Regions from separate parts of the Paenibacillus sp. Z3-2 genome, predicted to be linked through region 2. Evidence: riboswitches for the same ligand, from Rfam matches in the RefSeq annotation. Region 2 holds a riboswitch; the other holds the start of a gene.
The links. Region 2 has a riboswitch for glycine ahead of gcvT (glycine cleavage system aminomethyltransferase GcvT). Riboswitches for the same ligand answer to the same signal wherever they lie in the genome.

Region 1 (15,792 bases), 2.1 Mb from region 2:
TGTCCATCCTGCAGCATATCTTTGAGGTGTATCGATCCCATGGAATGTCCGTTGCACTGGATGATGTGGGTGCTGGATATTCGACAATAGAGTTGATGAATCGGTTAGAACCGGATTTTGTCAAAATAGATCGAAGTCTTATTGACCGTTGTGATCAGGATTCGACCAAACAACAGAAGATTCTTCATATTGTTGAGATGTCGAGTCGATTTGGAGGTCAAGTACTTGCAGAGGGGATCGAGCGAATGGAAGAGTTTGAATTCTGCCGTTCTATAGGTATTGAGCTTGCACAAGGCTACTATTTCGGTAAACCTTCGGCACAACCCCCAGATGGCCCGTATTCTAACACTCTGTCTAGTTTTATTGAATAAAAACAGCAACCTTACATTGTACAAGTCACTTCTGATCAGAAGTGGCTTGTTTGGTGTGCCTGCACTTTTTCTCTCAAATAAATACTCTCCATTAGCCGATATATAAGATAAGCCTTGTAGATTGATTCATACATACAAAGAAAGAGGCCATTTCTACATTTAGAGGGGGAGAAAGCAATGAGTGAAGCTCAGGATAATAAAATAATGAAAGCGGCAAAACCCGCCAAACCAAAACAAAATAAAAATAAAAAGAAGAATAAAAAGAAAGGTTTCGTATGGAATATAAGGAACAAACTATTGATCTCTTTCTTGGCAGTTCTGCTCCTGCCAAGTCTGGCCATAGGCTTGATCACACTAACGATGGCTGAAGATGGCGTACAAGGACAATTAGTAGACAGCGCCCAGCAAAGTGTGAACACGGCCAATACCATTGTAGAAAGCCAAGTGAATTACAAGATTCATGACATTAACTATTTTGCAGATGCCATTGATTCAGCCCTCATTAAAGGAGAGAACGATAGTCCTGAGGTTCAGGTGAAACTGGAGCAATATCTGGGCTTGCATCCGGATGCTCTGAACATCTTTGTAGGAACCCAAGAGGGAGTTATGGTGCGGGGTAAGGCCAAGACTGGAAATGCTCAAGAGGCCAATTATGATCCTAGGGAGCGGGAGTGGTACAAACTTGCGATGGAGAAGCCAGGTGCACCCGTCGTATCAGCTGTATCCGTTAATACGGACGGCGTTGCCGTTGTATTTATCTCCAAAACATTAAAAGACCAATCCGGTGTGGTCGGTTTGTCTCTGGATCTGACAGATCTGCAAGAGCAGGCATCCATTAAGGTGGGTAAAGAAGGCTACGTCATGATTATGGATGCGAACAAAAATTATGTCGTATCCCCTGTAGTAGATGCAGGTACGCCGGAAACGAGTGGATTGCTGGATGAAATGTATGAAGGTCCGGAAGGTCAATTCGAATACGTATTCAACGATCAGCCGAAGATGATGATTTTCTCAACGAATGAAGCAACGGGCTGGAAAATTGCTGGCACGATGCTCAAGAGTGAAATAACCGATGCGAGTAAGGACATTCGCATGGCTACATTTATAGTTATTCTTGCGGCCACGTTCCTTACGCTCATCTTTATTATCTGGTTCACGCGTTCCATGCTGCGTCCAATCAAACGACTGCAGGAATCAGCCAGAGCTGTAAGTAAAGGTGATCTGACTGTAAAAATGGAAACAGGACGCAAAGATGAAGTCGGTGATCTGGCGAAGTATTTCGAGCGTATGGTTGATAATCTGCGGATGATGATTCTCGGTGTACAGGAAACGACAGAGCAAGTGTCAGCTTCTTCTCAAGAATTGTCTGCCAGTGCAGAACAAACCACCAAAGCGATTGAACATTCAACATTAGCCATTCAGGAACTGGCTGAAGGTGCAGAGCAGCAAGTGAACAGTGTGAGAGACGGATCTGGACAGATGAGCCGAATGGCAGAAGATGTTCGGGTGATGTCGGAACGTGTGCAATCGATCACAGCCAATATGCGTAATACGTCCGGAGCAGCTTCTTCTGGGAATGAGGCAGCAGGACAGGCTGTTGTGCAGATGAACAGTATTCAGGAAACGGTGGAACAGCTCGGAACGGTAGTCCGGTCTCTGAATGCCCGTTCGGTTGAGATTGGCAGTATGGTTGATGTTATCGCATCGATCTCCAAACAAACCAACTTGCTCGCATTGAATGCTTCCATTGAAGCGGCAAGAGCGGGGGATGCGGGTCGTGGGTTTGCTGTTGTAGCTGGAGAAGTGCGTAAACTGGCAGAAGAATCCGGTAGCTCGGCAGGGCAGATCGGTGAGCTGGTACACAATATCCGTCAGGACATGGATGCTGCTCTTATCGCCATGAATGCTGCTCAGACGCGAGTGGGAGAAGGCATTGAGGCTGTGAATACATCAGGACAATCGTTTGCCCAGATTCGGGAGGCGGTGGAAGATGCTGTTCATACATTGGATGACTTGTCCGAAACAACGAAGCAGCTGGAGAGCGCTGCATCCCACGTTGCCAAGGCAATGAGCGACATTTCCAATGTGACCCAGGAATCGGCTGCGAATACAGAATCCGTGTCTGCATCTTCGCAAGAACAACTGGCATCGGTAGAAGAGATTGCATCATCCTCAGCACATCTGAATAGCATGGCAGAACAATTACAAGGACTGCTCGGCATGTTCAAGATGGTGGAGGATACACCCAAGGATAAGAGTAGCGTTAATCCTGATATGGGGATAGCGAAACCTACTATATAAATTGAACTAAACGTTTACACGAAACGGAGAGGATAGAAAGAACCTGAAGAAGCGGAGCTAAAAGCTTTCTGCAAGAAAGCTACTTCGGAAGCATATACATCGCCTTATCCCCGGATTTACCCTTTATAAAAGGAATCAAAAAAATATGGGGATAACAGCGATCGGAAGGTTGTTCTGTCATCGGAGTGTCCAGTGTAAATTCTTTAGTTCAACTTTCTTCCGCGCATAGTGCGGTGCAATGATCTATGCCAATTCATTGGTTCCGATCTGGGTCCCAAAATGATCCCGATTGGATCACTTGCCCATTGCTGTGGCTGCACGTGCTGTCCCGCAAAGGTGTGAAGATAACATAGAAGAAACAAGTCTCTTTCTCCATTAAAGAATTTACATCAGGTCAGCCTATTATAGGGCTGGCCTTCTTTGCCTACACCCCAGGCAGGAGATTGAAATGCCTAAGATCCAACGAGCGCTGACACAGCGAAGGGAACGGAACGATTGTGGAAAAGCGAAGCGTTCGCCTTTATCCCCGGATGTATTCCTTGGGAATAGTAAATCATATAGATACGGGGATAACAGCGATTGAAACAACGTCCGTTCCCGAAGCGGCCACTTCAGCGCAAAGTGAATCCCAAATATTTCAAAATGCTGCCGACATTTTTAACATTGCGTTTACAAAACACTGATTTTAAGATGACATACTGAAACTACAATGAGTAAAGAGTTGATGGTGAACAAACAAATTCACAAAACGCCATCACTACATTGGGGGAGGAAAACAAAACATGTTTAAAAAGTTGCCGTTTATTTTGATGACCTTAACGTTCGTACTGGTACTCGCAGCATGCGGATCGAAGAATGACGCTGGTACAGAGGGTGCCGCAAGCAATGGATCGGGAGAAGCTGCTACTGAGCTTAGCGGTAACATTCTGGCAGTCGGATCGACAGCATTGCTACCTCTGGTAGAACAAGCTGGACAGAAATTTATGGCAGTTGATGAATATAAGAACGTAACGGTTCAAGTTCAAGGTGGCGGTAGTGGTACTGGTTTGACACAAGTATCTGACGGACAAGCTACAATCGGTAACTCTGATGTATTTGCAGAAGAGAAGCTGGAGGACGAAGCCAAAGTAAAAGAACTGGTTGACCATCAAGTAGCGGTTGTAGCTATGGCACCAGTTAGCAACAAAGATACAGGTGTAGAAGATTTGACGAAGCAACAACTGATCGACATTTTCTCCGGTAAAGTAACGAACTGGAAAGACGTTGGTGGTGCGGATCAAGCAATCGTTATTGTAAACCGTCCGGGTAGTTCAGGTACTCGCGCGACATTTGAGAAGTATGCACTTGGTGCAAAAATGGATGATATCCCAGGTTCAATTCAAGAAGATTCTTCTGGTAACGTAAGAAAATTGGTAGCTGAAACACCAGGTGCTATTGGTTACCTTGCCTTGTCTTACTTGGATGACAGCTTGCAAGTGTTGAAATACGAAGGTGTAGAAGCAACAGTTGAGAACGTAGAAGCAGGAACTTACCCAGTATGGGCTTACGAGCACATGTATACGAAAGGTAAGCCAGATGCAGCAACACAAGCATTCTTGGACTACATCTTGAGTGACGAAATTCAACAAAATGACGTGACAGAACTTGGATACATTCCAATGTCAGGTATGAAAGTAAAACGCGATGCAGCAGGTAATGTGATTCAATAATCTTTGAACTTGCGCATACGGCGAAAGAGGCGGACTTAGGTCCCGCCTCTTTACGCGGTTTGCTCTGAAATAATCCCATATTTTGCATTAATTCTACTATAGAAGGATGGTTGTTATGGAACAGACCGAAGGGGGAACGGTAATGAATAACAAGTTGAAACCGCGCCGGCCCTTAAAAGAGAAACATTATTGGGAAGAGTGGACGGGACGGATCTATACGTCGATTTGTGTCGTTTTCCTGATCGTTGTCATGTTTTCCATTGTTTATTTTGTAGCGTCCAAGGGACTATCAACATTTTTCCAAAATGGAATAAGCATAAGTGAATTTCTTGGTGGGAAAACGTGGAATCCAACTGGAGAACCTGCTTTCTACGGGGCATTGCCGTTCATTACAGGTTCTTTCATTACAACCTTGCTTGCAGCAGTGATCGCAAGTCCGCTTGGCTTGTGTGCAGCACTCTTCATGACAGAAATTGTCCCGGGTAAAGGGAAAAAGATATTGCAACCTGCGATTGAGCTCTTGTCTGGAATTCCGTCCGTTGTGTACGGATTTATAGGTCTGAGTGTTATCGTACCCTTACTGCGCAGTATCTTTGGTGGGACAGGCGTCGGGATTGCAGCCGGATGTCTTGTTCTCGCTGTAATGATTCTTCCTACGGTGACAAGTATTATGGCAGATGCATTGTCCGCTTTGCCAAAAGGATTGCGTGAATCCTCGTACGCACTGGGTGCCACTCGTTGGCAAACCATCTACCGTGTCATTATTCCAACGACCTTGCCTGCTTTGTTGACAGGTGTCGTTTTGGGTATGGCCCGTGCTTTTGGTGAGGCACTTGCTGTGCAGATGGTTATCGGTAATGCACCGCATGTTCCAACATCCTTGCTCGAATCGGCTTCAACATTAACAAGTGTAATTACACTCAGCATGGGTAACACCACGATGGGTTCTGTTCATAACAATGCACTGTGGAGTATGGCGCTTGTCCTGCTGGTGATGACATTTGTCTTCGTCATTCTGGTTCGCCTGCTTGAAAGGAGGAACCGGGTATGAAAATGAAGGCAAAGACGGTAGATAAAGTTGCAACATCCGTTATCGTTGTATTGGCCCTGTTCATTGTTATTCTATTGCTCGGTCTGCTTGGATTCATCATGTTTAGAGGAATTGGACATATTAGCTGGAACTTCCTGACAAGCGCACCACAGTTGCTTAAGGGTGGCGGCGGAATTGGTCCACAGCTCTTTAACTCCGTATTCTTGCTAATTCTGACCTTGATTGTTACCATTCCACTCGGATGGGGCGGCGGAATTTACATGGCGGAATACGCCAAACCAGGCAGGATCACCAGCTTCATTCGTCTGGTCGTTGAAGTATTGTCATCATTCCCTTCCATCGTTATCGGTTTGTTTGGTCTCTTATTGCTTGTAAATACATTTGGTCTTGGTTTCTCCCTGATCTCGGGTGCCTTGGCTCTGGCGATCTTTAACTTGCCACTGATGGTACGGACAACGGAGCAGGCTTTCCGGGCCGTTCCGAAGGAACAGAAGGAAGCAGGTCTGGCGCTTGGACTGTCCAAGTGGAAGATTATCACTTCTATTCTGCTGCCTGTAGCATTGCCGAGCTTGATTACGGGTACGATCCTGGCTTCTGGCCGGATCTTCGGTGAAGCAGCCGCGCTGATGTTCACCGCAGGTATGAGTAGTCCACCATTGGACTTTACAGATTGGAATCCGACGAGTCCAAGATCACCGCTTAATCCTTTCCGTCCGGCAGAGACACTTGCTGTCCATATCTGGAAAGTGAACAGTGAAGGCATTGGGCCAGATTCCAAAGAAGTGGCAGCAGGGGCATCCGCCGTGCTTGTCATTCTCGTACTGGCGTTCAATCTAAGTGCACGCTGGATCGGCCGGGTTGTATTCCGCCGCATGACAGCTTCGAAATAAGGAGGAACCAACATGGCCATACCTTTTGGTACGGAACAGTTAAGCATATATTATGGACATTTCCAGGCGGTCAAGCAGATCAGCCTGACGTTTCCCGAAGCAAGCGTAACGGCTCTTATTGGACCGTCTGGTTGCGGTAAATCCACATTCCTCCGGTCGCTTAACCGGATGAACGACGAGATTGCCGGTTCCCGCACAGAGGGACATATCTGGATGGACGGTAACGATCTGAATGAGCCTGGAACCGATGTAATCAAGCTTCGCCAGAAGATTGGCATGGTGTGGCAGAAGCCGAATCCTTTTCATAAGTCCATCTACAACAATATCGCGTTTGGCCCCCGCTACCGCGGTACGAAGAGTAAGAAGGCACTGGATGAAATTGTGGAAAAAAGCTTGCGCCGTGCTGCGCTCTGGGATGAAGTGAAGGACAGACTGCATGAGTCAGCTCTGTCTCTGTCCGGCGGACAACAGCAGCGTCTATGTATCGCTCGCGCTTTGTCTGTTGAACCACAGATTCTGCTGCTCGATGAGCCGGCATCTGCCCTTGATCCAGTATCCACGGGTAAGGTTGAGGAATTGATTACCGAGCTTAAGAAAGATCTGCGGATTGTCATTGTTACCCATAACATGCAGCAGGCGGCACGTATCTCGGATTACACGGCTTATTTCTATCTGGGAAGTATGGTTGAGCACGGGGATACAGAGCACATTTTCACGAACCCGGACAATCGCCTAACGCAAGAATACATTATGGGACGTTTCGGTTAATTGGATCATGGAGTGTAACATAGAGTAATAGAGATAAAGAAATAAATAGAGATAAAAGAAAGCACAATGCCTGGACGATTGTTCGGGGGTTGTGCTTTTTTTAATTTATAATTTTGGGAGATTTTCTGTATGCGGAATAAACATTATGCTACGATATTTAGTATGAAGAGAACGTTTACATAACTCCGAAGGAGATGTTGATAATCACTACGGATAAGATGTCTTATGACCACATGGCAACTGATATCATACAGAACTACACGATTGAAAAACCTGTCGTTTCCTATATTCGTCACAACGAGAATCTGACGTACCATGTCGTGGATGAAGCGAGCGGGCAGAAGTATCTGTTGCGTATACATCAAGCCGCATATGCAAGTATGTCAGGGATGCAACATACGCTTCCTGCACTGGAAGCGGAGATGAACATGCTCTACGAATTAAACGAAACCACAGCATTGCGTGTGCAGTACCCTGTACGAAATGCATCAGGCGAATGGGTAACGGTATGGACAAGTGAAGCGGGGGAAGAGATCTGTTGTACAGTACTGGAGTGGATTGAGGGCAGGGACATCCAGCAGGGAGAGCGCCTGACAACAAAGCAAATCAATGACCTGGGTGCTCAATTGCAGACGCTTCATCAATGGGGTCGTGTACAGGAAACATCTGAAGAGGCTTGGGGTACGGATGAAAGCACTGGGATGAGTGGAGTTCATCAAGGCGACGGCGGGCAAAGGCAGACAGCTCAGATGGCTGTCCGCCCAGCCTATGGAAGCATCCAAGAAAATAATGTGATGCTGGAGCAACTGAAGGAAGGCGTCAGACTTGGGATTTTTACCACAGAAGACTTTGATCTGCTTCGAGAGACGTTCGAGAACATTAATGAGCAGTTAGTAACGTACCCACAGCATGCGGAGACATGGGGAGTCATTCATGGGGATATTACCCGCAATAATCTGCTGATAACAGATCAGGGTATATCTATGATTGATTTTTGTCTATACGGGTATGGGTACTATCTTTTTGATGCTGGAGGAGCAGCACTTATGTTCAACCGGGAGGAGCGTCAACAGTTTCTATCTGGTTACACGAAACAGAGTGCACCGCTAACGGATCGGGATATCCGGTTAATGGAAGGGTTCATGTTGATCTTCACACTGGGTTATTATGCCTTTCAGATGGCGAATGAATCGAGACACGAGTGGATGAAAGACCGCATGCCGAAGCTGTGCAGCAAGTATTGTAAACCCTATGTACAGAACGAGAGCATCTTCTATGAGTTATGAGGTGTTTCCTTTTTGAGGAGCTATAACTTAGGATTAAGATTGTGAATATTACCTGGGCGTCCTGAACAATCGGGGGGCTCTTTTTGCATGCATTAGATAACAATCGTAATGGACATTTATGAAGAAAGTATAAACTCTGCGGAGAGCCAACATTTCTTAGCTACAATACAGTCATGGGAGGATGAAGCAGCGATGAGAGACAGCGAGAATATATTGCTGGTGGAGGATGATCCGGAGATTGCCCGAATTTTGAGAGATCATCTACGTCATGAGGGTTATGGGGTAACTTGGGCATCAAGCGGTTTGGAGAGCTGGGAAGACTTTAGGGAGGGGACCTATCAATTAGTCCTGCTGGATCTGATGCTGCCGGAGATGGATGGGTTCACTGTATGCAAAAACATTAGGCTGATCAGCGATGTTCCGCTGCTCATGATGAGTGCTCGAATCGAGGAAGAGAGCAAAGTCAGGGGGCTTGGGTTGGGAGCTGACGATTATATTACGAAGCCCTTCAGTCTAACAGAACTTACAGCTCGCATTAAATCTCATCTGAATAGGTACCGCAGATATCAGGGCGTAGAGCCGGATTCGACAGATCGGCAGTATAACGATGGGTTATCGATCGATTATCTGAATCAGCGCGCACAGCTTCATGGAAAACATGTGGCACTAACCAACAAGGAATGGGCTTTGCTCATACTGCTTGCCTCTCATCCGGGCCGGGTGTTTACCAAGGCGGAACTGTATGAACATGTCTGGGGTCAGCCAGAGGCGGGGAACTCGAGTACAGTCACAGTTCATGTGAAGAGCCTTCGGGCTAAGCTTGGTGACGAGCCCCATCATCCACGCTGGATTCAGACGGTGTGGGGCAGTGGCTACCGGTTCGTGGGAGAGCCTGAGGAATGAAGCTGAAGTACTGGTTAATGCTTGCCTTCCTCATTGTAATGCTGCTGCCTGTCGTTGCTGGGTGGGCGCTGTACTCCCTGTATAACTATTACAATGATCAGCGTGCCGTAACGGAATATGTAGAGTTGTCCGGACAAATGGCCCCTATTGAAATGGCTTTATCTGACCCGGGACTGTACCGGCTACAATCACCTGATGCCTTCGCTGCACTCTCCGAATTGGAGAATGGTCGGGTGAACTTTGATCTGTATTTACCAACAGGGATTCGGGTGTATACATCGGGGGGGAGTACATGGTCTGCTGGAGCTTACACCGTTGGGGGTACGGAGCTGTATCGTAATTTGTACAACTTACAGATTCGTCATCGCACATTCTCACTGAAAAAACCCGTGTGGGAAAAAGGTGAGTTGGTTGGCATTTACGAAATCGTCATGCTGCGTGGAGATTGGCTGGAAGGCATATCCTTGCGGACAACCTGGGTCTTGGGTCTCGCTGCTGCTTTCTTTATCCTGTTATACGGTACAGTGCTGCGGCTTCTATCCCGAAAGCTCTTTCGGCCGATGAAATATCTCATAGAACGAATGGATGCTTTTGCACGGGGAGAGGCTGCTCCGGATGTGGTACCTGTTCGTCATGATGAAATGGGCACATTGCTCCAACAGTTTGATGCAATGCAAGACAAGATCAGACAAACTCAGGCTGATGTGGAAAGGGAGCAAAAAGAAAAAGAGCTCATGATTGCCTCGTTATCCCATGATCTGAAAACACCGTTGATGTCCATTAGTGCCTATACGGAAGTACTTAACGGTGATCGTCAACTGGAACGCCTTGAAAGGCAGGAATATCAGGATGTGCTGCTCGGGAATGTGGAGCGGATGAAACAGATGATTAGTGAACTTGAGATGTATACGGCGCTGGGTTCCAGTGAATCGGAGATGGCCATGGTTGAGGTGGAAGGTGAGGAGTTTTTCGATATGCTGCTTGGGAGCTATGAGGGACTTGCCGAGCGTGGGCAGATTGACGTGAAGATGGATGTCCGCACAGATCAACTGTACCGAGTTCATCCCGAACAACTGATGCGCCTGACAGATAATCTGATAAATAATGCACTACGCCACACAAGGACGAACGGTGTAATGGGACTAGGGGTTATTGCTTCAGATGGGGAGCTCCCAGAATGGATTATTCCCTCGCTTGGAGATGAATTGGATAACTACAGGGCGGGGGCAACATTGATCATAGTACAAAATGAAGGTCCTGCTATTCCTGAAGAACAGCTCATTCGTATCTTCGAACCCTATGTTCAACACCAGAATCAGGAGGAGAAGACGTATGCAGGTGGTTCGGGATTGGGATTGAGTATAGCCAAACGGGTTGCAATAAAGCACGGAGGGGATATGCGCATGTGGTCATACGAAGGATATGGAACGCTGGCAGCATGCCGATTGCCTGAACATGGAGAATGTAAACGCAGAGAGGATGGGTAAGATGATGAAAAAAGGATGGATGATGCTGGGTACTGCTTTGCTTGCAGGCGCCCTGCTTGGAGGTTGCGCGGAGAAGGATATGCTGGCTATGTCAGGAGACGATATGATCGAGAAGGTTGTCTCAGCAGAAACAGAACCTGCCTCATATTATGCGGAAGGTGTGATGAAGATATGGGCGGACGACAAGCTGACTAACACCATGCAAATTAAGGAATGGGTAGATGGTGAAACTGGACGAAAGCGCACGGAAACATCCGAGAATGGCAATGTCAGTTACGCAGTTAATAACGGAAAGGAGATCATCCTTTATGAAAAAGAAACAGGAGCAGCATATTCCATGGATGCATCATCCGTGTCACAACAGCCTAATCAAACCCAGAAACAAATATTGGTTGATCAACTAGAGCGGTTACGTACTACGCATAATGTGAATATGATGGGACAGGAGAAACTTCATGGACAGGACGTCATTCATATTGAATTGACACCAAAAGAAGAAGGCGCATTCTCCATATCTTCAGAGTATTGGGTAGACCCCAAAACGTGGATGATTGTCAAAGTAAACAGCGCGTATGGGGATGGAAAATCAGAAATGGTCTATGATCCGATTCAGTATGACCCTGAATTCACAAAGGATACTTTCGTAATTGACATCCCTAAGGAGGTCGATGTGAAGGACTTGAACGATATGATGCAGAATTCCGAAGTGACCCTGGAGGAAGCGGAAAAAGCGTTGGAACAGCCGTTCCTACAGGACATGAGTGGAGAATTCGAACGATCACGGATCGAAATGTCTACGTTGGGCGGTGAGCTGAGCAGAGATGAAGTAACCTTGTATTATGTACGTGACGACAAGGTAGAAGTCAGCCTGACGGTATTCAAGATGCCGGAAGAAAATGTGGACGATACACTTTTGCCGGATGAAGCCAAGATTAAGGTTCGTAACACCGAGGGTTCATATATGAAGAGCATTCGGAACATATCATGGAGTGAAAATGGCTTGCGGTACTCCGTCATGGGTGAAAACGAAGGATGGACGAAAGAGAAGCTTCAAGCTTGGATAAATGAATTGAAGCTGCCTAATCATTCCTAATGAGTGATAAAGATGATAATTATACGTCACTTTTATTGACATATAATGTGTAGCATATTAATCTGTAAGTATATGTACCAGATATGATTCAGATATGATCCAATTGAATAGAAGACATACGTTCGATGTGAGTTGAACGAGGAAGTGAATATAAGCGGATGATAACGAGCGGGAGAGACCTGGGTTAGCCGAGCAAAAGGGCTAGTGTTCAGGCACCGAAGGAGCAAGCTGCTGTGCACCCGGCGCAGTGGTTAATCTCTCAGGTAAATGTACCATCGTTGGACGCAACTCTGGAGAGTGCGCGAACTGCGCCACCCAAGGGGTATATGATCAGTTAGCCCGGTGACCTTGCCTGTAATCGCAGGGATTCACCTTGTCCTTGGACACTGCTGGTCATGAAACTCTCAGGTATCGAGGACAGAGAGAGGGCCTGAGGCCTTCTTCTGTCCTTTTTTTGATGTCATCATTCAGTAAAAAAAACATTGTGGAATGGGATCTGGATGGAAATGACGAATACAATTGGAGGGTTACAAGGTGCGATTTAAAGATGTTTTTTCAATTATTGGCCCGTCGATGACGGGGCCTTCAAGTTCACATACAGCTGGAGCGGCAAGGTTAGGGAGAATTGCTCGCCAGTGGCTCGGTTGTACGCCGGATCGGGCGCGACTGACGCTGTACGGTTCATTTGCAGATACGTATCAGGGTCACGGCACGGATCTGGCACTGATCGGCGGTCTGCTGGACTATGTCACAGACGATCCGCGTATCCCGGATGCAGAGCAATACGCAGAAGAAGCGGGCATGGAGGTTGAGTTTTATACAAGCGGCCTGCCTGCTCCGCATCCGAATACGGTCAAAATTGAGTTATGGCATGGAGAACGTACCTGCTCCTTGATCGGGGCTTCCATTGGTGGCGGCAGCGTATCGGTGCATGCGATGAATGATTTTCGTGTCCAGATCAGTGGTGAATTCCCTACACTTGTTCTGCGGCATGCTGACAAAGCAGGCGTACTTGCGTCAGTGACGTCTACGATCAGTTCATCGGGAGTTAACATCGGCTATATGCAGGTGGATCGGAAAGCTCGGGATGGTGAAGCGCTGACGGCAATGGAGATGGACGGCGTGCCTAATCCGGATATGTTGAAGCGTCTGCGTTCGCTCGACCATGTACTGGACATTCGTGTCATTGATTTGAAGAGAGGAGTTGATTCGGATGCGGTTTAAACATTTGCACGAACTGAATACGATCTGTACCGCGGAATCCAAAACCATTGCTCAACTGATGATTGAGGAGCAGGTCCAGGAAACGAATACGCTTGAAGCGAACGTGGTGCAGCAGATGTCGGACTATTATCAAGTGATGAAGGAAGCAGTACACAAGGGATTAACGGAAGATACCACATCACGGAGCGGGTTAACGGGTGGAGACGGCAAGAAAATGGCCGAGTATATTCGCAAAGGTGAGACTTGCTCTGGTGATGCTTCTGCACTTGCGATGGCGTATGCCCTGTGTGTATCCGAAGTGAATGCTTCCATGGGCCGCATCGTGGCAACACCAACAGCCGGTTCCTGCGGCATTATTCCTGGTGTGTTTATCAGTTCACAGGAGCGGTTTGGCTGGACGGACGAACACTTGGTTAACGGGTTGTTCTGTGCTGGGGCAATCGGTTATGTTATTGCGAACAATTCATTTATTTCCGGTGCCGAAGGTGGCTGTCAGGCGGAAGTGGGTTCTGCGATTGGTATGGCTGCGGGTGCCATGGTTGAACTGCGTGGAGGTACACCGGAGCAAGTCGTTCATGCTGTTGGCTTGGCGTTAAAAAATACACTGGGCCTCATCTGCGATCCAGTCGCAGGCCTCGTCGAAATTCCGTGCATCGTCCGTAACGGACTGGGTGCCGTCACAGCACTGGCTGCGGCCGATATGGCATTGGCCGGTGTGCGTAGTGCCATCCCGTCAGACGAAGTCATAGACGTCATGCTGGAAGTAGGCAGTGCGATGCCGAGCCGTCACCGGGAGACAGCCCAAGGCGGATTGGCTCAGACACCAACAGGCCGCAAAATGATGCAAAAGCTGGCCAAACCGAAAGCAAAACGTGCAGAGCCGGAAACACCTGATTCTCAGGTTTAATCTGACAACAGGCCGTGCCGAGAAAATAAGCTGTGACATGTGCATAACGGCTAATCCCAAAACAAGCGTCCGCAAACCTGAATCCAGGTCATGCAGGACGCTTGTTTTGGGATTAGGTGAAACTAGGATGTATTTCATAAATATGTTGACAGATGTATGTGTATTAAGATGATGATCTCTGACTCACAGCCGTACTCAGTACAGCATATCCATACGCAGGCAATTCAATGGCAAGCACGCCATCATCCTTGGCAGTACGATGGTTTCCGCCGAATAGCTCTGTCCATTCCCCGTCACCTGCTTCCAGTTCGACAATAGCTGTCTCCTCTGAACGATTGAACAAGATCAGGATGCGTTCCTCATCATCTTGCCGTTCGAGTACCAGTTGGCTGCCGTCGGGGCGAGCCTGCAGGAAACGAATGGTGCCTTCCGCACGCAGGGCAGGATGAGCATGACGTAGTGAGATCAGTTTCTGATAAAAGTCGAGCAACTCCCGGTCCTGCTTCGCTTCGTCCCATTCCATGCATTTCCGGCAACCCGGATCTTGTTCGCCGTCCATTCCAATCTCGTCTCCGTAATAGATGCACGGAGCACCCATGTAACTGAACTGGAATAACGCAGCCAGCTTCATCTTGCGCTGATCGCCCTCACACAGGGTGAGCAGACGCGGGGTATCGTGGCTGTCCAGCAAGTTGAATGCTACTTCGCTGGCCTGAAGCGGATAGCGGGATAACTGTCGACCGATGGAGTTGGCGAACTGTTCGGCATGCAGCGTATTTTTCACAAAAAAGGCATTCACGGCATCGGTAAACGGATAGTTCATGGAAGCATCGAACTGATCGCCCTGCAGCCAGGCAGAGGACTCATTCCAGACTTCACCCAGAATATAGGCTTCCGGATTAGCGGCCTTGACTACACGACGGAAATCACGCCAGAAGGCATCATCCACTTCATCCGCGACATCCAGCCGCCATCCGTCCGCACCCACTTCCTTGATCCAATACTCGGCAACCTCCAACAGATAGGCCTTAACCTCGGCATTCTCCGTATTCAGCTTCGGCATGTGCGCTTCGAATCCGAATGTCTCATACGTAGGAATGCCATCCTTCACATCCAGCGGGAATTCGTGTACATGGAACCAGTCCTTGTATTGGGATTGTTCTCCGTTCTTCTGCACATCGACGAATGGTGCAAAGGTCTTCCCGGAATGATTGAACACGGCGTCCAGCAATACACGAATCCCACGCGCATGGCATAGCTTAACCAGTCGTTTCACGGTATCTGCGTCACCGAAGTGGCGATCTACCCGCAGATAATCTTCTGTATCATATTTATGATTGGTCGTTGCCTCGAAGATGGGGGTGAAGTAGATCGCATTGATGCCGAGTTCACTGAGATAATCGAGATGGTCGATCACGCCCTGAAGATCACCACCGAAGAAATTAAACGGTGTTGGCTCGCCGCCCCAGGGTTCTACATTGTCCGGATTGATCTCAGGATTGCCGTTGGCAAATCGTTCGGGGAAAATCTGATAGAATACCGCATCCTTCACCCATTCAGGGGGTGTGAATACGGCCCCGGCATGAATGTAGGGGAATTGGAACATGCGACTTGGATCGTCCGGTTCTTCTTCCTGGAAGCCCGTCTCGGTCATCCAGATCTGTTCGTCTCCGTCTTGTAATAGAAAAGAGTACTTCAGCCGATGGTATGGAGGCTTCACTTCACCTTCGTAATAATCGAACATGGAGTCTGTCGTAAACTTGGTTAAAGGAACCAGGGCTTTGGTTTCATCCCACGCATAT
Region 2 (15,792 bases):
ATATTCTCATCTTCAGCACAGATCACCGCGATGCTAGTCAAGATCTCCATATGCTCCCCGCCTTGAGCCGCGATACCAATCACCATATAGGCTTTTTCTTCGCCAAAATCAACACCTTGTGGATACTGAATGACAGAGATACCTGTGGATAAAATGAAAGATTTGGACTCCTTCGTACCGTGCGGGATCGCAAGGCCGTTCCCTACATAGGTCGAGACAATCTCTTCACGTTCAATCATCTTCTCAATGTAATCAGCGGTAATATGTCCCGCATCCTTCAGAATCTGTCCTGCCATACGAATCGCTTCATATTTGTCCTGAGCCGTCGCATTCATGATGACTTTATCTGTTGTTAACATACTCATCATTTTTGACCTCCAATTTCAGTTTTACTGCGATAAAATCCAACGAGTTCCTGGGATAGGTAATGAATGAGCTCATCCCTGATTCCCTTTTCCAGCAATGTAATCATTTCTTCCTGCAATAACAGGGCACTGATCTCACTGAGAACCTCCAGACTTTCCTTGGATAATTCCCTGGGGCCGAGCATCACGAGGATATGGGTAACTCCTGCCGGATCATCCGGCGTACGAAGGAGTGGCTCAGTGAGCTGAAATAGGCTGATAGACGGCCTGTAGATGCCCTCACTGCGTGTATGAAACAGCGCAAGTCTTGTGCCGGGAATCTTCTGACTCCCCACTGCTTCACGTGCCTCCAACCGTTTCGCAATCTCCTCCGGTTCCTTCAACACACCAGATCCATGGAGTACGTTGCACATCGCATATACGGTTTTATAGAAACCGATATCTCGATTATCCAGCGGGTACACCTGAAACTTTCCAATAATCCGAACAATTTCAACCAGAAGAGCTTCCATTCCGTCAGGGTCCGAGTAACGACTTGTCGTCTGAATCTCTGTTTCAAGCGGCTTGTTATGCTGGCGTTGTAACGTTGTTGTTCTGATAAAATGGCGCAGCCGCTCACTCTCTTCTGCCGTGAGCAGTGGACTCACTTTGTAATACTGATGCTCATCCATCGGCAGATCGACAGTGGATAACACCAGGTCATATTCATCTGTAGGGATTCGGGTAGCTTCATACCAGGACACGCTGTCCATGATCCGAATCTCGGGAATCTCCTTTGTCAGTCGGCTGGAAAGCATGCGTGATGATCCGATTCCGCTTGTACACACAATGATCGCCCTGATTTCCCGTTTCAATGCACGCAACCTCTCAATGGAAGCTCCAAAATGCATGACCAAGAAACCAATTTCCTCATCCGGAACTTCCACACCCGGCCAAGCTTGATGCACGGATTTTTTGACATCTTCGAAGAGTGAATCATAATCCTTGCGAATCTGCTGCAGCAACGGATTACGAATGATCTGCTGTTCTTCAATTCGCTCCATTACAGGTTGCATATGACCAATCAGACCCTCACGAAGCAAACGATCCTCATGAAAGGCATAATGAGTTCTAGCCTGCATCTGATCAATCAGCGAATGTACCCTGTCCAGTAAAATCAAGTCGTCTATTGGCAACAGCCGTGAAGAGTGAATGCGTTGTTCTGTCTCAATTAATAGTCTGTGAAAATAAGCTTGCTCATCCTGGGAGAATGTCAGCCCCAGCTGGGTAGATAGAACACTGCACAAGCGGGAAGCCAGATACGGTGGAACCTTTATCTCACCCTGCTCTGCAATTTCATTTCCCTTCTTCTCCCGAGGAGATATACGGCCAATGCCAAAGCCTTTACGGATACGTACGACCGCAACAGATAATTGAATCAGCAGCTTCATGTATTGCCGTTCCGGGATGTTCTCCAGCCATTCGATATCCGGCTGCCATAACGCATTTTCGACCGTTAGCACATCACCATGTCCGATCATATCCAGCAGTTTTTGGTTTACGATGGAGCCTCCTTGTTCTGGCTGTCTTCCGAACAGGTCGGACTCATCCAGAAATTCGAGGGCAAGTGCAGCTATGGCTGTGCGATGAAACGTCTCACTTCCGTTAATCTTGACACCATATCCTCGCCTGCGAACCAGCTTCAGTCCAGCCTGAAGAATCCGTGACTCCAGATCGTCCAGATCAGTGGTTACCGTGGACACAGTCACCTTCAGGTCTGAAGCAAGAGCAAGCAACTTCACAGGCTCTGACTCATCAAGCAGGATGCAAAGCATGAAGAGCTTACGCTCTTCTGGCGTAAACTCTACATATTCCTTACCCTCCAGTTGCTGTCGCAATGCAGTCAGATCATCCGAACCGGAATCAATTCGGATTCCGGTTCCTGATTTTTTTTCCAGTCTCATCCCCAAAGGTTCAAGCCATTGTTCAATCATTTGCAGCTCGCGGTGAACGGTTCGGGTACTGACTTTTACTTCAACGGCAATTTCGCCGGCAGTGACCTCATGTGGATGCTCCAGCAGAAACTCCACGATTTCACGTTGTCTTTTGGTAATACTCATATCTCAGCCTCCGGCTCAGGGAAAACGAATGCTTGCAATTACTTCAGACGTTCAACGAGCGCATCATATTCCGGGCTTTTTAGGAAGTTGTCGATGGATATATGTTCTGCATTCGGTGCCACAGAGCGGGCACGATCTGTTAATACTTGTTGTGTGATCACCACATCTGCATCCGGCGGGATATCACTGATGGCCGTATTGGTCACCGTAACGTCAATCCCCTCGGCCTTCATCTTCTTGCGTAGAATGGAAGCGCCCATGGCACTCGATCCCATACCTGCATCACAGGAGAAGACAATCTTCTTCACATCTGTTTTCACTGTAGAAAAAGCCATATCCGCAGCTCTGTCTGCTTCACGTTGGTTAGCCGTAATGCCAGCGTTTGGCACGGTTCCTTGACTCTTCATGTCTTTCATCCGACTGGATGCGGACTCCAGATCTTCGTCTTTTTGTTTACCCGTTTTCAGCAACAATGCTGCTACAAGGAAGGAAACAACCGCTGCTACAAGAACCCCAGCGAGCATTGGGAGGTATCCACCTCTTGGTGTTAAAAGGGAATAAGCGATAATACTACCCGGTGATGGTGCTGAGACAAGCCCTGCGCCTGTAAGCATGAATGTTAATGTTCCTGCAACACCGCCTGCAATTGCGGCAAGAATCAGAATCGGTCTCATCAGAATGTAAGGGAAGTAGATCTCATGAATTCCCCCGAAGAAATGAATGATAACGGCACCTGGTGCAGAAGATTTGGCCATTCCGCGTCCGAAGAAGCAATAAGCAAGCAAGATACCAAGTCCCGGACCCGGGTTGGATTCAAGCATGTATAATACGGATTGCCCTAATTCTCTCGCTTGATCTGTTGCAATGGGTGTAAGAATACCGTGGTTGATTGCATTGTTCAGGAACAATACTTTACCCGGTTCGATAATCAGGTTGACCAGCGGCAGCAAACCCAGATTCATTAAGCCTTGCACTCCGGCAGACAATACTTTGCTAATTGCTTCTACAGCAGGCCCGATGCCCAGTAGCGCAAATATGCCCAAGATTCCGCCAATAATACCGGCTGAAAAGTTGTTAACCAGCATTTCAAATCCGGCTCTAATTTTACCTTCGATCGATTTATCGAATTTTTTGATGATCCATGCTGCCAGAGGTCCAGCGATCATGGCCCCGAGGAACATCGGAATATCGCTACCCACGATGACCCCAATGGTCATAATGGCACCCACGACACCACCACGCTGACCATGCACCATCGTACCCCCGGTGTAACCGATCAACAGTGGCAGCAAATATTTGATCATCGGATCGACTAGCTGTGCAAGCGTCTCGTTAGGGTACCAGCCTGTTGGAATGAACAGAGCCGTAATTAATCCCCAGGCGATGAACGCTCCCATATTCGGCATGACCATACCACTCAGGAATCGGCCAAAACGCTGAACACCAACCCGTAGCCCACCTTTGGAATTGGACGATTGGTCCAAATTACTCATTGTATTATCCTCCTTGGATCAAGTGATTATGATTATGAAAGGGGTATCATTTCTCCCCTGCTGTAATCCTAAGCGAGAATGCTCTCCTGTTCAATGAAATGAAAGCGTACTTTCGTCATGAACAATGATGACAACATTAGGTTATGTAATCGTTTTTATCTATGCATAATGGCTGAACTCATTGGTACATAAGGCTTTTCTTGCCTATGACTTTTATCATTTCCAAAATCATTTTCTACCCTATAGCTTGATCTAATCAGACAATTTGCATCCACAATCTGCTTAAACAGTATTCACATCGTTCCTTGGAAAACACAAAAAAACCTGTGCAAGCATCAAGCTCACACAGGTCGCAATAACACGAAGCACATCTCATTTTTGTAATAACATATGTTAATAAGTACAAGTTCATTGATTCTATTCTTCGGTATGTTTGCGATACGCATCTGCATTCATCAATGTGGACAACGCTGCAGACAGATCTCCCTCAACACGAATCTCGATCATCCAGCCTTCCTCGTAAGGAGAGCTGTTTACCAGTTCAGGTGAGTCCTGCAACGAATCATTCACCGCAATGATTGAACCAGTGACTGGAGAAAACAAGTCCGACACCGTTTTGACCGATTCGATCGTTCCAATGCTGTCTTCTGCTTTTACATTGGATTCAAGGTCAGGCAATTCCACAAACACAATGTCACCCAGCTGATGCTGCGCGAACTCGGTAATGCCAATACGTACAGTATCCTCCCCTACGGTTTGCACCCATTCGTGCTCTTCACTGTACAGGAAATCACTTTTCAATTCGCTCATCGATATCCGCCTCGCTTTTCATTAATGAGTGCATGCGATCTTTGACCTTAACCTTTTTCCCAGAACATAGCGTATGATATTTATGAATCAAATGTCAAGATACCTTACAATTTATTTGCTGATCCCCTCCTCAAACCGTAACCTGAATACACTCTTTCTACATATACTGGTGAATATTAGAATAGTAAGCGTAGTCTTTTTAAATACACGAACAATTATATTAAAACTATACTAAATATTCGGTTTTTAATCACTTTCTATGATATCGTTCTTGACATCGATAGTGGATTCACGTTTTAATGAGAGGAGTAAACGTGTTTATTGGACTATGTTATACCCGCGGATGAATGTAAAGGGAGAGATTACCCGCGACACCCGACTCGGGATGTACATGAGGTAACGCCGAAGGAGTAAACCACCGATAAGCGGAGGTGAATCTCTCAGGCAAAAGGACTTTTACGGGACGCAACTCTGGAGAGCATCTATTCGCCCTGTGCGGGCGTTATGATCACCCAAGGGGAAACCTGCTGTACGACGCGGCGGGGTAACTCTCAGGTACAAGGGACAGAGCCTTAGAATACAGCGTGCTACTTGGCATGCCGGTTCTTTGGCCTGTCCTTTTCCTTTTTCCCAAAAAACGAAAAACAGGATTCAGATCGGCGCTGTCATAGCTGCCTTATCATACTTACCCACTAAAGGTCTCTAGATGAAAATTTAAAAATACCCTGGTTCATTGATCCACGATTGCATATTCGGCCGGCTGACGGCCCATGACGAGGTGATTTGATGTCCGATTTGCTTAGAACACCACTCTTCCCACTATATCAGCAATATGAAGGCGTACGGTGCATTGATTTTGGAGGCTGGGAGCTTCCGGTACAATTTAGCGGAATCCAGAAAGAACATGAAGCGGTACGCGAGCGCGCTGGACTGTTCGATGTATCCCATATGGGCGAATTCACAGTACAGGGTGAGCAGGCTGAAGCATTTTTGCAACAAATGATGACCAATGATGTGACCACGCTGGTTCCCGGTCAAGCCCAGTATACCCTGATGTGTTATCCGAATGGCGGTGTGGTGGATGATCTGCTCGTGTATAAGCTGGAAGATCAGCAGTATATGCTCGTGGTTAACGCCTCCAACATCGACAAGGATTGGGCATGGCTGCAAGAGCACTTGATCCCTGGTGTAAGCATGACCAACGATTCGGAGCAGACGGCGCTGCTCGCCCTGCAAGGTCCACTGGCTGTAGATATTATCGGAAAAGTTACAGATACGGATGTATCCACCATTGAACCATTTCGTTTTGTGCAGAATGCCGAAGTCTGTGGAGTAAAATTGCTGTTATCCCGTACTGGTTATACCGGTGAAGATGGATTTGAACTATATGTATCTGCGGACCAAGCCTCTGCGGTCTGGAATGGATTAATGCAGGCTGGAGAAGGTCACGGACTTGTACCAGCAGGTCTCGGTGCCCGGGATACGCTGCGCTTTGAAGCAAGGCTCCCTCTGTATGGACAGGAATTGTCGGCAACCATCTCTCCACTCGAAGCTGGCGTAGGTATGTTTGTGAAGCTGAACGCTGGACCCTTTATCGGACACGAAGCCTTGTTACAACAAAAAAATGACGGTCCCGCCCGCAAACTGGTCGGTATCGAAGTGCTGGAGCGTGGCATTCCCCGCCCCCACTATCCGATTTACGCCGAAGGCGTACAGATTGGCGAAGTGACGACAGGTACGCAATCACCTACATTGAAGCGTAATCTGGGGCTTGCCCTCATCGACAGCAAACATGCTGGACTCGGAACCCCGCTTGAGATTGAGATCCGCGGCAAGAAGCTGAAAGCCGTGGTCGTGAAGACCCCTTTTCATAAACGGATACGTACGTCAAAGACACCTACCCAAGGAGTTGATCAAGCATGAGCAAGCACCGTTACATTCCCATGACCGAGCAGGATCAGAGCGCCATGCTCGCAACCATCGGTGTGGATACACTGGATGATCTGTTTCAGGACATTCCGCAGGAGATTCGTTATCAGGGCGAGCTGCCCGTATCCTCCAAACTTGATGAATATGCGCTGACACGTCACATGTCCAAACAGGCTGGCGCCAACGCCAATTTCGAAACACATGCCAGCTTCCTCGGTGCAGGCATATACGATCATCATGTTCCTTCCGTCATCAATCATGTCATTTCCCGTTCCGAGTTCTACACTGCCTACACACCTTATCAGCCTGAGATCAGCCAAGGTGAACTACAGGCCATTTTCGAATTCCAGTCCTACATCTGTGAATTAACCGGTATGGCTGTAGCCAATGCCAGCATGTATGACGGTGCAACGGCCTTTGCGGAAGCAGGTAATCTGGTCGCAGCGGCAACTCGTCGCAAACAGCTCATCGTATCCCGTACCGTTCATCCGGAAGCACGTCAGGTATTGCAGGCGTATGCGCACGGATTGAGTTTGGAGATTGTCGAGATTGGCTATAAGGATGGCGTCACTGACTGGGATGCCCTGCAAGCCGCCATCTCAGACGATACCGCTGCTGTCATGATCCAGAGTCCGAACTTCTTCGGTGCCGTGGAAAATGTGAAGCAAGCCGCTGACCTCGTGCATGCGCACAAGGGTCTGCTCGTCGTAAGTGCTAACCCGCTATCGCTGGGTCTGCTGGAAGCTCCAGGCAAGCTGGGTGCTGACATCGTAGTAGGCGATGCGCAGCCCCTCGGTATCGCCGCTTCACTTGGCGGCCCGACATGCGGATATTTCGCCGTATCCCAGCCTCATATGCGCCGAATTCCTGGCCGAATTGTAGGCCAGACCACAGATCGCAACGGCAAGCGCGGTTTTGTACTTACACTGCAAGCACGTGAACAGCATATCCGCCGCGAAAAGGCGACATCTAATATTTGTTCCAACCAGGCTTTGCTTGCACTCAGCGCATCAGTCTATATGTCTATCATGGGGAAACAAGGAATGATCGATGTAGCCGATCTGAATCTGCAAAAGAGTCATTACACCCTGAATACATTAACTGCGGTTCCTGGAGTTAGCCTGACGTTTAATGCACCAACATTCAATGAGTTTGTGATTAAGCTTCCTGAAGGAACAGACGTGGATGCACTTCAGCTGAAACTGCTAGATGAGGGTTTCATTGGTGGCTACGAACTCGGACGTAATTATCCGGAGCTTGCCGGACATATGCTGATTGCTGTTACCGAACGACGCAGTAAGGAAGAGATTGACGAATTCGCACGAGCATTGGAGGGATCGCTGTGACTCAGGAAACGACGACAACACCGGCACAAGGACAATCGGAAACGGGTACCTCTGTCTCCACTTCAGCTCAATCTGTGACAGAAAAATTCAACGCACAAACCTTATCCCCTGCATCGGAGCAAGCATTGATCTTTGAACTCAGCAGCCCTGGACGTGTCGCTTATTCCCTGCCAGAATGTGACGTTCCTCGTCAAGCTGTCGATGCGTTGATTCCCCGGGAAATGCTCCGTTCAGAAGCAGCGGCACTGCCGGAAGTGTTCGAGGTAGATGTTATTCGACACTATACTGCTCTGTCCCGCCGCAACTTCGGCGTAGATAACGGATTCTATCCACTGGGCTCTTGTACGATGAAATACAATCCAAAGATTAATGAGGATGTTGCACGTTATAATGGTTTCGCCAAAATTCATCCGTACCAGCATGAATCCAGCATTCAAGGTGCACTTGAACTGTTATATACGTTGCAAAACGACCTTGCAGGTCTGACAGGTATGGATGCGGTGACCCTGCAACCCGCCGCGGGTGCCCATGGAGAATGGACGGGACTTATGATGATTCGTGCCTACCACGAAGGTCGTGGCGAACAACGTACCAAAGTCATCGTGCCCGATTCTTCGCATGGTACCAACCCGGCAAGTGCAACCGTTGCAGGATTTGATACTGTAACGATTCCATCCCGGGCAGACGGACTGGTTGATCTGGACGCACTCCGTGCAGCCGTCGGTTCGGATACGGCAGCATTGATGCTGACAAACCCGAATACACTTGGTTTGTTCGAGAAAGACATTCAGGAGATTGCATCCATCGTACACCAGGCTGGTGGCTTACTGTACTACGATGGCGCGAACTCCAATGCCATTATGGGCATTACCCGTCCGGGTGATATGGGCTTTGACGTGGTGCATCTGAACTTGCACAAAACGATGAGTACGCCTCATGGCGGTGGTGGACCTGGCGCCGGACCAGTCGGCGTGAAGAGCCGTCTGGTTCCGTTCCTGCCTAAGCCGATGGTGATCAAAAATGATGACGGTATGTATGCATTCGATCGTGAAGGCGATCAATCCATTGGCCGGGTGAAAGCCTACTACGGTAACTTCGGTATTTTGGTACGTGCCTATGCCTACATTCGCACCTATGGACCGGAAGGCTTACGCCGTGTTTCTGAATGCGCGGTACTGAATGCCAACTATATGATGGCCCGCCTCACCCCTTACTACGAGATTCCATATCCAGGCGTATGTAAACATGAATTCGTCATGTCTGGACGGGGACTGAAGCAGTATGGTGTGCGTACACTGGATGTTGCCAAACGATTGCTTGATTTTGGATATCATCCACCAACCGTGTACTTCCCGCTTAACGTCGAAGAATGCATTATGATCGAGCCGACAGAAACCGAAAGTAAAGAAACGTTGGATGGATTCATTGATACGATGATACGGATTGCCAAAGAAGCAGAAGAGACACCAGAACTGGTACTGAACGCACCTTATGGCACACCGGTTACTCGACTCGATGAGACTACCGCAGCCCGTAAACCTGTACTGAACTGCGCTTGCAGTTAAACTAAGTGAGTTTCTAATCCATGCTCTTGCTGATGTTAACTACACCAGTAAGAGCATTTTTTGGCTATACATTACAGGCTCTCTCTCCTCGTACTCCCCTTTATTTCCTATACATTCGCCCAACAAAAAAAGCCGATATCCACATGATTCGCGGATACCGGCAAAATCGCTGCATGAACGCAGCTCATTATCGGAAAAAGAAAAACCTCAAATCCGGAGGATACCCCGGCAAAATTACGCTTGAATGCTTTGAACCAATTCAACGACTTGTTCAGCCGTTTGCATATCCAAAGCTTTGGTAGCCAGTTCCTGCATATCCGCACGGGACAGCTTGGTGATCTGACTACGAGCTGGCAGAATGGATGTTGCGCTCATGCTGAACTCATCCAATCCAAGACCGAGCAGCAATGGAATTGCAGTTTCGTCTCCTGCCATCTCACCACACATGCCAACCCATTTGCCTTCACGATGCGCTGCATCGATAACCATTTTAACCAAACGCAAAATGGCCGGGTTATACGGTTGGTACAGATAAGCCACTCGTTCGTTCATACGATCAGCAGCCATGGTGTATTGAATCAGATCGTTCGTTCCGATACTGAAGAAATCCACTTCTTTGGCAAATTGATCCGCCAGAACTGCAGTCGAAGGAATTTCGACCATGATTCCGAGTTGAATGCTGTCAGAAACAGCAATACCTTCAGCAACCAGCTTCTCTTTCTCTTCGAGCAAGACAGCTTTTGCTTCACGGAATTCACCCAGTGTTGCGATCATTGGGAACATCACACGCAGGTTGCCATGTACGCTTGCACGCAGCAATGCACGCAATTGTGTACGGAAGATATCCAGACGGTCCAAACACAGACGAACTGCGCGGAAGCCGAGGAATGGATTCATTTCTTTTGGCAGATCCAGGTATGGAAGCTCTTTGTCTCCACCGATGTCGAGTGTACGAACAACGACAGGTTTACCTTCCATTTTTTCCAGTACCGCTTTGTAAGCATTATACTGAATGTCTTCGGAAGGAAGCTTGTCTCTGCCCATGTACAGGAACTCGGTACGGTACAGGCCTACAGCCTCGCCGCCGTTCTCCAGAACACCCGTTACATCATTCGGTGTACCGATGTTGGCTGCAAGTTCAACATGAACGTTGTCTACCGTTACCGTTGGCTCATCACGAAGTTTTCTCCACTCTGCACGTTGTGCATCATACTGTTCCTGTTTGGCACGGTATTCAGCAATAACGTCATCTGTAGGGTTAACCAGTACGTGACCATCCAGACCGTCAACAATAATCATATCGCCTTGTTTCGCTTGAGCCAAGATGTCCTTGGTTCCAACGACAGCCGGAATCTCAAGAGAGCGAGCCATAATCGCCGAGTGAGAAGTACGACCACCAATGTTGGTTGCAAAACCTTTAACAAATTGACGGTTCAGTTGTGCCGTATCCGAAGGCGTCAGATCCTCCGCAAGCACGATCACTTCTTCATTGATCTCAGCTGGACTCATGAAGTCGATACCAAGCAAGTGATTTAGCACACGTTTGGTAACATCACGCATATCTGCAGCACGTTCCTGCAGGTAAGCACTCTTCATGTTCTCAAACATGGAGATAAATTGCGATGCCGTTTCGTTCAAAGCAAATTCTGCATTGATCATGTCATCTGCAATTCTAGCTTTAACCGGATCAATCAGTTCCGGGTCATTCAAAATGAGCAAATGCGAAGCAAAAATCTCTGCTTTTTTCTCGCCAAGCTCTTGTAAAGTGCGCTCTTTGATCGCCTCAAGCTCAGCCTGGGACTTGCCCAGAGCTGAGTCGAGTTTCGCGATCTCTGCGTCAACGTCGGTAATTTGGCGTTTTTCTACAGAGTAATCAGGATGCTCCAAGATAAACGCCTTGGCGATAGCAATACCCGCCGAAGCCGCGATCCCGGAGACATTAAGCATTAATTTCGCCCAACCCTTCGTTAACCATAACGTCAGTCAAAGCTTGAAGAGCTTCAGCTTCGCCTTCGCCTTCAACGATGATGCTGATGGTGTCGCCTTGTTCCAAACCGAGGGAAAGAACACCCAGGATGGATTTCAAAGTTACTTTTTTACCGTTAGCTTCTGCAAAGGATTCTGCACCTTTGAATTTGTTAGCTGTATTAACCAGGGCTGTCGCCGGACGTGCGTGGATACCATCTTCGTCTGTAATTCTAAATGTTTGTTGCATTACAATCATCTCACTTTCAGTAATTTGGTTTAGGCATTGCATATATTTACACTTGCTTGCCATCGTCGTAACACTTCTTATTTTATCTCAATGATTGGCTGATCGCCAACTTTGAGCACTCCACTCTTCTTCAAGGTCACTGTGGAGCCTTCTGGCAGGTTGGTGAAAATAACTGGTGAAATGATCGATGGAGCGTTCGCTTTGACATACTCCAGATCCACTTCCATAATCGGCTGACCCGCCGATACCAGATCACCTTCCTGCACCAGTACGTTAAAGCCTTGACCTTTCAGCTTCACCGTATTGACACCTATATGAACAAGCACTTCCTTGCCTCCGTCGGACATGATGCCCACGGCGTGTTTGCTTGGAAATACATTAAACACTTTACCATACACAGGAGATGTTATTGTGCCATCATGTGGCAAAATAGCGAATCCGTCACCTGTCATTTTTTCAGCAAAGACCGGATCAGGTACGTTCGAAATGTCCAGCAACTCACCATTAACTGGCATTACGATATCCTCAGCAACGATACGCTCGCCTTGTTCACCTTGAGCCTTCTCCTCTTCTGGAGTCGGTTTAGCAGCTGCTGGCGTTGGTGCTGGTGTTCGTCCTGCAATGATATCCTGCATTTGAGTTTTAATCGTATCGGAACGTGTTCCGAAGATGGCTTGAACATTATTACCCACTTCAAGCACACCAGATGCACCCAATTGCTTCAAACGATCTTTTTTCACATTGGATTTCTCATTGACTTCAATCCGCAAACGAGTAATACAAGCGTCCAGATGTTTGATATTCTCCTTACCACCAAAAGCTTCGAGAATGTTATGCGGCAGCTCATCCGTTGAACCGGAGCTTCCGCCAGACGCAGTTTCAGGCGTTGCCTCTTCACGTCCTGGTGTTTTGAGATTGAATTTGCGAATGATTAATCGGAATCCGAAGTAGTAGATTACCGCAAGAATCAAGCCGACGATAACAACGTTCCACCATGGTGTACGGTTCGGAATAATACCGAAGATCAGGAAGTCAATGAACCCACCGGAGAAGGTCATACCGATCTTGACACCCAGAATTTGCATGGTCATGAAAGACAAACCTGCAAAGATACAGTGTACTGCAAACAGGATTGGCGCTACAAACAGGAACGAGAATTCAAGTGGTTCTGTGATCCCTGTCAGGAACGAGGTCAGCGCAGCCGAACCCATAATGCCTGCAACATACTTTTTGTGTTCCGGTCTTGCTTCATGGTACATCGCAAGAGCGGCCGCTGGCAAACCGAACATCATGAACGGGAATTTACCAACTTGGAACGTTCCCGCTGTGAGGTTTGCACCATCACGCAATTGATTGAAGAAGATCTGCTGGTCACCACGAATGACGTCTCCAGCTTTGTTCACGTACTCACCGAACTCAAACCAGAATGGGGAGTAGAAAATGTGGTGAAGACCGAACGGAATCAATGACCGTTCCACGACACCGAAGATAAATGCCGACAATGTCGGGCTTGTATCTACCATGAAGTGAGACACAGCATTCAATCCATTTTGAATCGGTGGCCAGATAATCACGAGAAGCAACCCGATTAAGAGGGAAACAACCGAAGTGATAATCGGAACAAATCGTTTACCTGCAAAGAAACCCAGGTAAGACGGCAGTTCGATTTTGAAAAATCGATTGTAACACAGCGCGGCGGCAATACCTATGATAATACCTCCGAACACGCCTGTACTTAATGTTGGGATACCCAAGATGCTGGCATAACCCGGTACTTCGCCGATCATTGCCGGGGTAACCCCTACTGCGGTACCCAGTGTGACGTTCATGACCAGATAACCGATGATGGCTGCTAGACCCGCAACCCCTTCGCCACCGGCCAATCCAACGGCTACACCGACGGCGAACAGCAATGCCAGATTATCAAATACGATCTGACCTGCGTTCATCATAATTGTTGCGATCGAGTTCACCCAAGGGGTGTCGAGTGCAGATACATATTGCAAAAAGTCTTGATTAACCAGCATGTTTCCGATTCCGAGCAGCAAACCTGCCGCTGGCAGAATGGCTACAGGTAACATGAGCGCTTTACCTACTCTTTGTAATACACCAAAAAGCTTCTTAAACATCGCTTCGCTTACACCCTTTCGTCTAAGTTTATATGTTGTTATGCAAGCAAGGGAACACAAAAAAAGGCATGAATTAATAAAGTGAACTGTGCCAACCTTGGGGTATAGCATACCCTGTATAAGGTAAGAACAATCACACTCTTATTAACTCATGCCTGATCGAGTCAGTAACACGTCGCTTATGTTAATTCAGTTGCTTGATTACGGAGACCATTGTAGCACCAGTTCTAATCCATTGCAAGCCTTTACACCAAAAAAATTATTCCCGCATTCCATCACTGGAATGATTTCACTTATTCTCTTCTTCCTTCCGTTGATTCAGCCGTTGCAGATGAATGGTCAGATACCCTACTTCCGCGGGATAAACTGGCAATTTCAGCCTTTTCTCCATCACTTTGGTCAGCTTCCATGCAAGCGAGTACATTTCCGGATACTCCAACTTGAGCAGCGAATCCAATTTATGAAGTTCTTCGACTTTGTCCCCCCGGCGTACACGCTCAAGGGCGAAACGAAGATGAGTGAGCAAACGGGAGTAGTCCAGCGATTCCGTTTCAAACGAATAATCAAGTTGGTCAGACACCACGTTCACCAGATCAGTGATCAATTGTGAATGTTCACGTACCTGGGATATATTTTGGTTGGTCATTGCGCTATAGATATGAAGGGCAATAAAACCAATCTCGTCCATCCCCAAGTCTACTCCCATTCTCTCCTTGATCAGACGAACAGCGTATTCTCCCATCCGATATTCTTCAGGATAAATCTCGCGGGTCTCATATAGAAATGGATTTTGTATGACAATTCCCTGTTCCTTGCGTTTTAACGCGAAAGAAATATGATCGGTTAATGCAATATGGATATGTTCATTCAGAGGAACGTCCGTACGCTCTGCGATATACGTAATGACTTCGTTAATAATCTCGATCAAGGCTTCATCCACCTGTGGAAGAAGCTGCTTGTACTGCTCCTGCTCCTGCTGGTTTTTCAAAATGAACATTTTCTCCACAGCCATCAGTGGAATGTGATCACTCGGTTTTCGGTTAAAACCAATGCCCTTACCAATGACAACGACTTCCCCATGATCAGGATGCTGTGCAATGATTACATTATTATTTAGCGCTTTATCTACATGCAGGCTGCTCATTGTTTGCACCTCATTTTTCACACCATCTTAGGTGTGATAAGTCACACCCTGTTACGAACGAAAAGACATCCGGAGCGGGCAAACCGCGCCGGACGTCTCGCTTAAAAAGTAACAAAAATTCGCCTTAAGGTCAATAGAGTATACCGCAACATTGGAAGTGGTTGTTACTCGTCAACCCCAGCTCTTTCCACAATCTTGTCGATTATGGAAGGGGTTGTCACAGCCTCGCTCTGTTGAATGGCAACCGGCGCAGGTGTTTTGGACTTGGTAAGGCCTTTAATCAGCTGCTCTACATCGATGCCGGATACGCTTTTAAGCATCTCTGGAGCCGTCGCCATAAGTTCCGTAACATAGTTACTTACACGCGCTGCACCTTCTCCTTTACCTGTATCTACCACAGTCAGTTTATCAATGGATGCAATCGGCTCGGCAATTTTTCCAGCCAGCTCAGGCAGCATTTTGACGATAATATCGAGTACAGCCGCTTCGCCAAACTTCTGGAACGCCTCGGCCAGTTTTTCCTTCGCTTCTGCTTCGGCAAGTCCACGCAAACGAATAACTTCTGCATCAGCTGTACCTTTGGCAAGTTCCGCATCCGCCATGGCCTGACCTTCAAGCCGCTTCTGTTCAGCTGTTGCTTTGGCGTGTGTTTCGATGGAGTACTGTACTGCATCGGCTTCACGCATTCTTTTGGCTT

Region 1: linked by a shared signal. The riboswitch ahead of sdaAB (L-serine ammonia-lyase, iron-sulfur-dependent subunit beta) and the one ahead of gcvT (glycine cleavage system aminomethyltransferase GcvT) in region 2 are both predicted to bind glycine.

Annotation. Positions count from the first base shown of each region.
Region 1 covers NZ_CP096397.1:466,311-482,102, forward strand. The annotation lists gene M1D71_RS02310 (EAL domain-containing protein) at 1-371, shown strand, start outside; gene M1D71_RS02315 (methyl-accepting chemotaxis protein) at 549-2,672, shown strand; gene M1D71_RS02320 (phosphate ABC transporter substrate-binding protein) at 3,455-4,381, shown strand; gene pstC (phosphate ABC transporter permease subunit PstC) at 4,497-5,432, shown strand; gene pstA (phosphate ABC transporter permease PstA) at 5,435-6,322, shown strand; gene pstB (phosphate ABC transporter ATP-binding protein PstB) at 6,335-7,090, shown strand; gene M1D71_RS02340 (phosphotransferase enzyme family protein) at 7,324-8,376, shown strand; gene M1D71_RS02345 (response regulator transcription factor) at 8,569-9,279, shown strand; gene M1D71_RS02350 (ATP-binding protein) at 9,276-10,766, shown strand; gene M1D71_RS02355 (LolA family protein) at 10,768-11,859, shown strand; glycine riboswitch at 12,019-12,143, shown strand; glycine riboswitch at 12,148-12,282, shown strand; gene sdaAB (L-serine ammonia-lyase, iron-sulfur-dependent subunit beta) at 12,394-13,083, shown strand; gene sdaAA (L-serine ammonia-lyase, iron-sulfur-dependent, subunit alpha) at 13,073-13,990, shown strand; gene M1D71_RS02370 (alpha-glycosidase) at 14,154-15,792, opposite strand, start outside.
Region 2 covers NZ_CP096397.1:5,017,209-5,033,000, forward strand. The annotation lists gene M1D71_RS22450 (PTS sugar transporter subunit IIA) at 1-365, opposite strand, end outside; gene M1D71_RS22455 (BglG family transcription antiterminator) at 365-2,464, opposite strand; gene M1D71_RS22460 (PTS mannitol transporter subunit IICB) at 2,503-3,957, opposite strand; gene gcvH (glycine cleavage system protein GcvH) at 4,375-4,767, opposite strand; glycine riboswitch at 5,111-5,233, shown strand; glycine riboswitch at 5,237-5,337, shown strand; gene gcvT (glycine cleavage system aminomethyltransferase GcvT) at 5,554-6,690, shown strand; gene gcvPA (aminomethyl-transferring glycine dehydrogenase subunit GcvPA) at 6,687-8,042, shown strand; gene gcvPB (aminomethyl-transferring glycine dehydrogenase subunit GcvPB) at 8,117-9,607, shown strand; gene ptsP (phosphoenolpyruvate--protein phosphotransferase) at 9,842-11,554, opposite strand; gene M1D71_RS22490 (HPr family phosphocarrier protein) at 11,547-11,822, opposite strand; gene ptsG (glucose-specific PTS transporter subunit IIBC) at 11,900-13,951, opposite strand; gene glcT (glucose PTS transporter transcription antiterminator GlcT) at 14,241-15,095, opposite strand; gene M1D71_RS22505 (flotillin family protein) at 15,260-15,792, opposite strand, start outside.